3 regions of the Streptomyces sp. NPDC053750 genome follow, and region 2 is predicted to be linked to each of the others. Evidence: riboswitches for the same ligand, from Rfam matches in the RefSeq annotation. Region 2 holds a riboswitch; each other region holds the start of a gene.

What was found. Region 2 has a riboswitch for cobalamin ahead of ACIGO6_RS19100 (ribonucleoside-diphosphate reductase subunit alpha). Riboswitches for the same ligand answer to the same signal wherever they lie in the genome.
Region 1: linked by a shared signal. The riboswitch ahead of ACIGO6_RS07760 (ABC transporter substrate-binding protein) and the one ahead of ACIGO6_RS19100 (ribonucleoside-diphosphate reductase subunit alpha) in region 2 are both predicted to bind cobalamin.
Region 3: linked by a shared signal. The riboswitch ahead of ACIGO6_RS06200 (ABC transporter substrate-binding protein) and the one ahead of ACIGO6_RS19100 (ribonucleoside-diphosphate reductase subunit alpha) in region 2 are both predicted to bind cobalamin.

Annotation. Positions count from the first base shown of each region.
Region 1 covers NZ_JBITXB010000002.1:505,139-508,404, reverse strand. The annotation lists gene ACIGO6_RS07765 (FecCD family ABC transporter permease) at 1-947, opposite strand, end outside; gene ACIGO6_RS07760 (ABC transporter substrate-binding protein) at 944-2,026, opposite strand; cobalamin riboswitch at 2,089-2,275, opposite strand; gene ACIGO6_RS07755 (M56 family metallopeptidase) at 2,304-3,236, opposite strand; gene ACIGO6_RS07750 (BlaI/MecI/CopY family transcriptional regulator) at 3,243-3,266, opposite strand, start outside.
Region 2 covers NZ_JBITXB010000006.1:173,841-177,106, forward strand. The annotation lists gene mctP (monocarboxylate uptake permease MctP) at 1-1,099, shown strand, start outside; gene ACIGO6_RS19095 (GNAT family N-acetyltransferase) at 1,172-1,678, shown strand; cobalamin riboswitch at 1,721-1,876, shown strand; gene ACIGO6_RS19100 (ribonucleoside-diphosphate reductase subunit alpha) at 2,000-3,266, shown strand, end outside.
Region 3 covers NZ_JBITXB010000002.1:179,702-182,967, reverse strand. The annotation lists gene ACIGO6_RS06210 (metal ABC transporter permease) at 1-413, opposite strand, end outside; gene ACIGO6_RS06205 (ATP-binding cassette domain-containing protein) at 410-1,045, opposite strand; cobalamin riboswitch at 1,504-1,700, shown strand; gene ACIGO6_RS06200 (ABC transporter substrate-binding protein) at 1,743-2,777, shown strand; gene ACIGO6_RS06195 (FecCD family ABC transporter permease) at 2,774-3,266, shown strand, end outside.

The DNA of each region.
Region 1 (3,266 bases), on a different contig from region 2:
AGGACGGTACGGGCCAGGGTGTCGACCCAGACCAGGAACACCGCACCGGCGAGCGCGCAGACCGGCAACATCCGGGCGTGGCCGGGGCCGGTCAGCGCCCGTACGGCGTGCGGCAGTACCAGGCCGACGAAGCCGATGGCGCCGGCCGAGGCGACCAGGGCCGCGGTGAGCAGTGCGGTGGCGCACAGCAGCACCAGCCGGGTGCGGGCGACGTGGACGCCGAGCGTGGCCGCGGCGTCCTGGCCGAAGGCGAAGGCGTCCAGCGTCCGGGCGTACCCGAGGCACACGGCCAGGACCGGCAGCAGGACCGCGGTGCCGGTCCATACATCCGTCCAGTCCGCGCCGCCGAGCGAGCCGAGCAGCCAGAACAGCACGCCGCGGGTGGTCTCGGCGTCGGCCGCGGTCATCACCACGAAGGAGGTGAGCGCCGAGAACAGCTGCATCGCCGCCACGCCCGCGAGCACCACACGGTCCGTGGAGCCGCCCAGGCTGTGGCTCAGCAGCATCACCAGCGCGAACGAGCACACCGCCCCGAGGAAGGCGCCGCCCGAGACGGACAGCGCGCCACCGCCCACGCCGAGGACGACGACCAGGACGGCCCCGGTCGAGGCGCCGGAGGAGACGCCCAAAACGAAGGGGTCGGCGAGCGGGTTGCGCAGCAGGGACTGGAGTACGGCCCCGCACACGGCGAGTCCGGCGCCGCACACCGCGGCGAGGAGGGTGCGGGGCAGCCGCAGATCCCAGACGATGCCGTCGCGGATCGGCGTGACGTCCGCGGCGCCGGGGCTGCCGCCGAGGTGGGCGACGACCACGGACCACACCTCCGTGACGCCGACGTCCGCCGGGCCGATGGTGACGGCGACGGCCACGGAGGCGCACAGGGCGGCGATCCCGGCGGCCGTCCACACGGGGTACCGGCGGCCGGTCGGGCGTAGGGCGGAGGTCACTTGGTGAGCCCGTGGGAGCGCAGCGCCGCCGCCAGCTTCTCCACGCCCTCGACGGTGCGGACGGTGGGGTTCATGGCCTGTCCGCTGAGCAGCACGTACCGCTTCTTCCGGACGGCGGTCATGTTCCTGGTGACGGGGTGGGACTCCAGGAACTCGATCTTCTTCGCTGCCGTTTCGGCGGTCTGGGACCTGCGGGTGAGGTCGCCGAGGACCAGGACGTCGGGGTCGCGGTCGGCGACGGTCTCCCAGCCGATCTGCGGCCATTCCTCGCGGGTGTCGTCCATGACGTTCTTCGCGCCGACCGCGCGGGTCATGATGCCGGGGGCGCCGCAGCAGCCCGCCAGGTAGGGCGAGGTGGAGTTGGCGAACCAGTACATGACGGTGACGCCGGAGGCGTCGATGCCCGCGGTCGCCCTGTCGACGCGGGCCCTGAGGTCGGCGACCAGCCTCTCGCCGCGCTCCTCGACGTCGAAGACCCGGGCGAGGTCGCGGACTTCGCCGTACACGGTCTCCATGGTCAGTGGCTCGCTGCGGCTGCCGTCGCCGTCGCCGCTGTTGTCCTTGCCGACGCAGTCGGACGGGGACAGGTAGGCCGGCACGCCCAGTTCGGTGAACTGCTCGCGGGTGGCGACGCCGCCGGTGCCGAGGGTGGAGGCGAAGGAGGCGGCGACGAAGTCGGGTTCGGCGTCCAGGACCGTCTCGAAGGACGGCATGTCGTCGGCGAGCCGGGGCACACCGGCGTTCGCCTTCTCCAGGCCCTTCATGACCGGGTCGGTCCAGGTGGCGGTGCCCGCCAGGCGGTCGGCGAGGCCGAGTGAGAGCAGGATCTCCGTGGTGCCCTGGTTGAGGGAGACCGCCCGCCGGGGCGGCGCGGTGATCTTCACCTCCTGCCCGCAGTCGGTGACGGTGCGTGGATAGCCGGCGGCCCCGGCCGCCGCGGCGGAGTCGGTGGCGGGCGCTCCGGAGCCGCAGGCGGACGCCAGCAGGGCGCCGGACAGCAACAGGACGGGACCACGGAGCGAACGGCGGGAACGGGGGAAGCGGGCGATGCGGCGGGAGCCGACGGGGCGTGCGGGCAAGGAAGATCCTCTGGCGTCGAGGGCTCATGCGCGAAGCCCGTTCGTACGGTGCGGCCCGCGCCGTACCGCGCGCGGGTGCCAGCAGGTCTTCGGACTCGGGATCGACCGGTCGGGACGCCTTCCCGGACGGCGTGTGCCGCCCAGTGGCCCGTGTCCCGCCCGTCCCCCTCACCGCTGCGCGTCAGCTCCGGATTCTCACCGGATTCCCTGACCCACCAGGTGGGTTCGACTGGCTCCCGCAAGCTACCACAGGGTCACCTGCCGTTGATCAGGTCGGTCACAGGGGCGTCGCGGCGCGGAGGATGAGGAACATGGTGACGGCGGCGTTCGCGGACGACATCGCGGAGACGGCGGTTCCGGCGGCCGCCGCCCATGCCGCGAGGCCCACCGAGGTGAACACCGAGGGCCAGGTGCGGACCGTCGGCGCGGGGCCCAGCAGGGCGGCCACCCGGCGCGGCACCGGGCCGGGCGCCGCGAGGCCGGCGAGGGTGGCGACCGGAGTGCCCCGGGAGACGAGGGCCGCCTTGCCGATCGCGGTCGCCACCGCACGGCGGTCTCCGACGGTCCGCGCGGCGGCCTCGTCCGCCCACCGCTCCGCCGTATAGGCCACGGCGCTCCGCAGGGGCCGCAGGAACGGGTTGGCCAGCGCGGCGAGCCGGACGGCGAGCAGGAAGCGGTGGTGCCGGGCGGCGAGATGGGCCCGCTCGTGGGCGAACAGCGCGCGCCGCTCGGCCGGTTCGAGGCAGTCGAGCAGGGCCGTGCTCACCACCACACGGTCCCGGCGTCCGCCGGGCAGCGCGTACGCGTACGGCACGTCGTCCGGAAGCACGGCCACGCCGGTGCCCGGCAGTCCGGCCAGCGCGCGGTGGGCACGGCGGCGCACCCGGCCGTGCCGCCACAGGGCCCGCGCCGAGGCCACCACCACGGCGCACAGTGCGGGGATCGCGGCCTTGCCGACGACCTCGTCGTACGGCACCGCCGCCCGGACCTCGGGGTCCGACCAGCCGTCGGGCAGGGGGTTGCCCGGCAGCTGAGCGGTGCCCACCACCATCACCAGGGCCAGGCACACCGTGCTGCACAGGGCCATCACCGCGGCGACGGCGGTGAGCAGCCTGGTCGCGGTCCGCGGGTGCAGATGCTGTTCGGCCAGCCGGGCGATCGGCCATGCCGTCAGCGGCAGGACCAGGGGCAGGAAGACGAAGACCCCCATGAGGCGTCAGTCTTCCCCCGCGTCACGCGC
Region 2 (3,266 bases):
GGACCTGCCCCTGCTGATCGCCTTCGGCGTGCTGGCGGCGTACACCTACTCGTCGGGTCTGCGCGCGCCCGCGCTGATCGCGTTCGTGAAGGACACGCTGATCTACATCGTGATCGCGGTGGCGATCATCTACATCCCGATCAAGCTGGGCGGGTTCGACGACATCTTCGCCTCGGCCGGTGACAAGTTCACCGAAGCGGGCAAGGGCGGCCTGGTCCCGGACGCGACGGGGCAGTGGACGTACGCCACCCTGGCGCTCGGCTCGGCGCTCGCGCTCTTCATGTACCCGCACTCGATCACCGCGACGCTGTCCTCGCGCAGCCGCGAGGTGATCCGCCGCAACACCACGATCCTGCCGCTGTACTCGCTGATGCTGGGCCTGCTCGCGCTGCTGGGCTTCATGGCGATCGCGGCCGGGGTCAAGGTGGACAACGGCCAGCTGGCGATCCCGCAGCTGTTCGAGAACATGTTCCCGGACTGGTTCGCGGGCGTGGCCTTCGCGGCGATCGGCATCGGCGCCCTGGTCCCGGCGGCGATCATGTCGATCGCGGCCGCGAACCTCTTCACCCGCAACATCTACAAGGACTTCATCAAGCCGGACGCCACCCCGGCCCAGGAGACCAAGGTCTCCAAGCTGGTGTCCCTGCTGGTGAAGGTGGGCGCGCTGGTCTTCGTCCTCGGCATGGACAAGACGGTCGCGATCAACTTCCAGCTGCTCGGCGGCATCTGGATCCTGCAGACCTTCCCGGCCCTGGTCGGCGGCCTGTTCACCCGCTGGTTCCACCGCTGGGCACTGCTCGGCGGCTGGGCGGTCGGCATGATCTACGGCACGGTCGCCGCGTACGGGGTGGCCTCGCCGACGCAGAAGCACTTCGGCGGCTCCTCGAAGGAGATCCCGGGCATCGGCGAGATCGGCTACATCGGCCTCACCGCCTTCGTACTGAACGTACTGGTCACCGTGGTCCTCACCTTCGTCCTGAAGGCCGTCAAGGCACCCGAGGGCGTCGACGAGACCAAGCCGGGCGACTACACGGCGGACGCGGGCGACCCGGGCGTGGAGGTGGAGCTCCCGCCGGCCACGGCGGGCTCCTCGCACTGATCGCCGGTTCGAGACGGGCCGTCGGAGAAATCCGGCGGCCTGTTGTCGTACCCGTCGGGCACACTCGGCCCCATGGACTTCGAGATCCGGCAGGCGGCACCTGGCGAGTACGACGCCCTCGGCGAGATCACCGCGGGGGCCTATCTCCGCGACGGGCTCCTCGACTTCGGGGAGAGCGACGCGTACCTCGGCGAGCTGCGGAACGTGGCCAAGCGGGCGGCGGCGGCCGAGGTGCTGGTCGCCGCTGCGGACGGCCGGGTGCTCGGCGGCGTGACCTTCGTGCCCCGCGGCGGCCCCATGGCCGACATCGCCGGGTCCGGCGAGGCGGAGATACGCATGCTCGCCGTCACCCGTGAGGCACGCGGCCGCGGGGTCGGCGAGGCGCTCGTGCGGGCCTGCGTCGACCGCGCCCGGGCCGTCGAGGGCTGCGTGCGCGTGGTGCTGTCGACCCAGCGGACGATGCGCACCGCCCACCGCCTCTACGAACGGCTGGGCTTCACCCGCACCCCGGGGCGCGACTGGAACCCGCTGCCGGAGCTCGACGACATCACTCTGCTCACCTATGAGCTGACACTCTGAGACCGGCGCGACACAACATCTGGGGGTGCTCACGGAACCCGACACAAGATGTATGCTCTTGCTCGCTGTCGCCGCAGGGGAATCCGGTGCGAATCCGGAACTGTCCCGCAACGGTGTACTTGCGTGTTTCCGCACGTCTTTCGCACGTGCGTCCACGCATGGTCAGTCCGAGGACCTGCCGACAGTGCGCCCGGCCGTCCCGGCCCGGGTGCCATGACGTCCGGGCCTCGTGGAGTGGGCCGGTGGACGCGACGCCGCGTGCGCTCGTGAGCTGCCCCCTGCCCTCCGCCAGGCCCCGTGCCGAGCGAGGGAGTGCCCCACGTGACCATCGCGCCAGCCGATCCGGCTTCAGCGACCCCGGCGACGGCGACCGAGGAACCCGACGGTCCCGGTGCCGCCCTGCTGCGGACGCTGACCGGGCTGACCGCCGACCTCCCCGGCGCCGACCCCGGCCGGGTCGCCGCCGCCGCACTGCGCGGCCGGTCCGCGCACGCCGACGAGACGGAGCTGCGGGAGCTGGCCACGGAGGCCGCGGCCGGCCTGATCGCGGAGGACCCCGCGTACTCCCGGCTGGCCGCCCGGCTGCTGACCACCGGCATCCGCGCCGAGGCCGCCTCCCAGGGCGTCACGACCTTCACCGAGTCCGTCGCCACCGGCCACCGCGAGGGTCTGATCGCCGACCGCACCGCCGCGTTCGTACGGCTGCACGCGGACCGTCTGGACGCGCTGATCGACCCGTCCGCCGACGACCGCTTCGGCTACTTCGGCCTGCGCACGGTGCACAGCCGGTACCTGCTGCGGCACCCGATCACCCGCAAGGTCGTCGAGACGCCCCAGCACTTCATGCTGCGGGTGGCCGCCGGGCTCGCCGAGGACGACACCGCCCGCTCGGCGGAGGAAGTCGCCGCGCTCTACGGCCTGATGAGCCGCCTCGACTACCTGCCCTCCTCCCCCACCCTCTTCAACTCCGGCACCCGGCACGCCCAGATGTCGTCCTGCTACCTCCTGGACTCCCCCAAGGACGAGCTGGACTCCCTCTACGACCGCTACCACCAGGTCGCCAACCTCTCCAAGCACGCGGGCGGCATCGGCATCGCCTACTCCCGCGTCCGCGCCCGCGGTTCGCTGATCCGCGGCACCAACGGGCACTCCAACGGCATCGTCCCGTTCCTCAAGACGCTGGACGCCTCGGTCGCCGCGGTGAACCAGGGCGGCCGGCGCAAGGGCGCGGCGGCGGTCTACCTGGAGACCTGGCACGCGGACATCGAGGAGTTCCTGGAGCTCCGCGACAACACCGGCGAGGACGCCCGCCGCACGCACAACCTGAACCTCGCGCACTGGGTGCCGGACGAGTTCATGCGCCGGGTGGACGCCGACGGGCAGTGGTCGCTGTTCTCGCCCTCGGACGTGCCCGAGCTGGTCGACCTGTACGGCGAGGAGTTCGACGCCGCCTACCGCAAGGCCGAGGCCGCGGGCCTGGCCCGTAGGACGCTTCCCGCCAGGGAGCTGTACGGCCGCATGATGCGCACCCTCGCCCAGACCGGCAACGGCTGGATGACCTTCAAGGACACCGCCAACCGCACCGCCA
Region 3 (3,266 bases), on a different contig from region 2:
TCGGCGGTACCGACCGAGAGGATGGACCCCCAGAGCAGGGAGAAGGCGCCCGCCGCGTTGACACCGGAGACGGCCAGCACGAGCAGGGCTGCGGCGATCGCCAGACTCATCAGCAGGCCCATGGCACCTGACAGACCGTCCGGGGTACGGGCCAGTGGAGTGACGCCGGCACCGGCGAGGGCGCAGGCCACCAGCGCGCACAGCATGGGATCGAGCCCGGTCAGCAGAGCGACGGCGATGCCCAGGAGTGCGACGTGCATCATCGCGAACCGCACCGGCATGATGTCGAGGCCGACGATGACGACACCGATCACCGGCAGTCCGACCGCTGCCACCAGCAGGGCGACACCGGCCCGTTGGACGGGCACGAGCTGCAGGAGCTGACCGACGTCGGCCGCGGCCAGGGCGCTCACCGGACCTCCCGCAGACGTCCCGCGGCCATCTCCAGCACCCGGTCGCAGCGCTCGGCCAGAGCCCGGTCGTGGGTGACGACCACGACGGTCACCGGCAGGGAGAGCAGTACGTCGGCCGCCTCCTCCTGACCGGAGAAGTCGAGGGCGGCGGTGGGCTCGTCGGCGAGCAGGACGCCCGCCCCGGCCGCCACACAGCCGACCGCCCGCGCCAGGTACATGCGCTGAAGCTGACCACCGGACAATGTGTGCAACGGCCGGTCGGCAAGATGCCCGACCTCGAGCTTGTCGGCCGCCCCCGCCGCCTCGGCACGCGCACCGCCGCTGGCCAGCAACTCGCCTGCCAGCAAGGGAAAACGGCCGGTCGCCGGTTTCTGCGGGATCCACGCGCACGCCCGTCGCCGCCACGCCCACTCGGCGGCGCTCCCGGTGTCCCGGCCACCCACCAGGATCCGGCCCGCGACATGCCGGTGCAGCCCCAGAACGGCGCGCAGAAGAGTGGTCTTGCCCGACCCGTTGGTGCCGGTGAGCGCCACTCGCTGCCCGCGCACGATGTCGAGATCGACGTCGCGCACGGCCTCGACCCGGCCGTGCCGGCACACGACGCCCGACATCCGGACATCCAGCCCTTCCATGCCACCTCCCTGCCTCCTCACAGCAGTCGGACGGGAGAGGCAGTCGGTTCCCGGGCGGGGCGAAGAAGCTGCGACGGCAGCGGACTTGACCTCCCGGGCAGGCCGCCGCGCGTTCGGCCCGCAGTGGCCGGGTGCGGAAATCACGGCGCCGTAAGTGCCTACCGGTCCGAGCGCGTCCAGGACTTGCAAGCAGGGGCGGAACACGGACACGCCGGAATGGCCTCCGGCCAGGTCGTCACGGCCGGAGGCTTGCACCGCCTGCAGATCAAGGTCGACAGGACGAGCACGAGCGGGGCGTCATACGGCCGCGCAACGGCAGTCGACGGCCCGTGACTGGACACTGTGGTCAAAGATCTCAAGAGTCAGACCCCGTCGGGCGCAACATCGCGCAAACGCCCCATCGATCCCGGCGCACCGGGCATGTCGGACCACGTGAGTGGGGCTGTGGTAGCTTCCGGACGCCAGTCGAACTCGTGAGTGTGGTCGTACGCGTGCACGGGTCGGGGAATCCGGTGAGAGTCCGGAACTGACGCGCAGCGGTGAGGGTGACGGGCGGGGCAGCAAGCCACTGGACGACGGTCACGGCCGGGTCCGGGAAGGCGTTCCGCCGGGGTGATCCCGAGTCCGAAGACCTGCTGGCGACCGATCGTCCGCACGGGCCCCGCGTATGGGTCCTCACGCCTAGGAAGCCGCCACCGTGCACGTGTCACGTCCCGCCCGTTGTTCCGTCCTGCTCCTGACCGGGTCCCTGCTGCTCGCCGCGTGCGGTTCCGACTCCGGCTCGTCCGCGAAGTCCGGCGGCTCCGGTGCCGGAGCCGTCACCTTCGACAACTGCGGGCAGAAGGTGACGGTCGCAGCTCCGCCGAAGCGGGCCGTGTCCCTGAACCAGGGCACCACCGAGATCCTGCTCTCCCTCGGCCTGGCCGACCGTATGGCGGGAACCGCCACCTGGACCGACCCGGTCATGAAGGGACTGGAGAAGGCCAACGCCGAGGTGCCCCGGCTCGCCGACAACCAGCCGTCGTTCGAGAAGGTCCTGGCCACTGAACCGGACTTCGTCGCCTCTTCCTTCACCTCAACCCTGGACAAGGGCGGGGTGGCTCCCCGCGAGAAGTTCGAGGAACTCGGCGTGCCGACGTATCTGTCGCCCGCCGACTGCGAGGGCAAGGACAACAGCGGCGACGGCGACGGCTCACGGACGAAGTCCCTGGACATGGAAACGGTCTATCGCGAAGTGCGGGAACTGGCGCGGGTCTTCGGGGTGGAGGAACGGGGCGAGCAGTTGGTCGACCGGCTGAAGAGCCGGGTGACGAAGGCGACGTCCGGGATCCGGGCCGGGAGCACCACCGTCCTGTACTGGTTCGCGAACCAGGAGTCCCCCTACATGGCGGGCTGTTGCGGCGCGCCCGGCATCATCAGCAACGTGCTCGGCGCGAAGAACGTCTTCGACGACAGCACACAGGAATGGCCGCAGATCAACTGGGAGACGGTCGCCGACCGCGACCCCGACGTGCTCGTCATCGGCGACCTCACCCGCAAGTCGCAGACCGCCGAGTCGGCCGCGAAGAAGATCGCTTTCCTTGAGTCGAACCCGGTGACGAAGAACATGAAGGCGGTGAAGGAGAAGCGGTACGTGCTGCTCAGCGGGCAGGCCATGAACCCGACGATCCGCACCGTCGAGGGCGTGGAGAAGGTGGCCGCGGCGCTGCGGGCGTACGGACTCGCCGGATGACCACCGCCCTGCGGTCCTCCCCCGTCCGCCCGACGCGGGGCGCCGTCCGGGTGCTGCGCGTCGTGGCCGGCCTGGGCGGCGGGCCGGCAGTGCTCGCCGCTTCCGTCGCCGTGGCCATCACCATCGGCCCGGCGGACATCGGTGTGGGCGACGCCTGGTCGGTGGTCGCCTCCCGCCTGGGCTGGGGCACGACGGAGCTGACCCCGATCCGGGAGGGCATCGTCTGGAACCTGCGGCTGCCGCGCACCCTGCTCGCCGCGGTGTGCGGCGCCGGACTCGCCGTGTGCGGCGCGGTGATGCAGTCCCTGCTGCGCAATCCGCTCGCCGACCCCTTCGTCCTGGGCGTCTCCTCCGGGGCGTCGACCGGCGCGGTGGCCGTCATCGTGCTCGGCGCCGGCGGCGGTCTCCTGTCCGTTTCCGGTGGCGCCTTCGTGGGCGCCCTGGGCTCGTTCGCGCTGGTGCTGCTCCTCAGCCATACGCTCGGCGGGA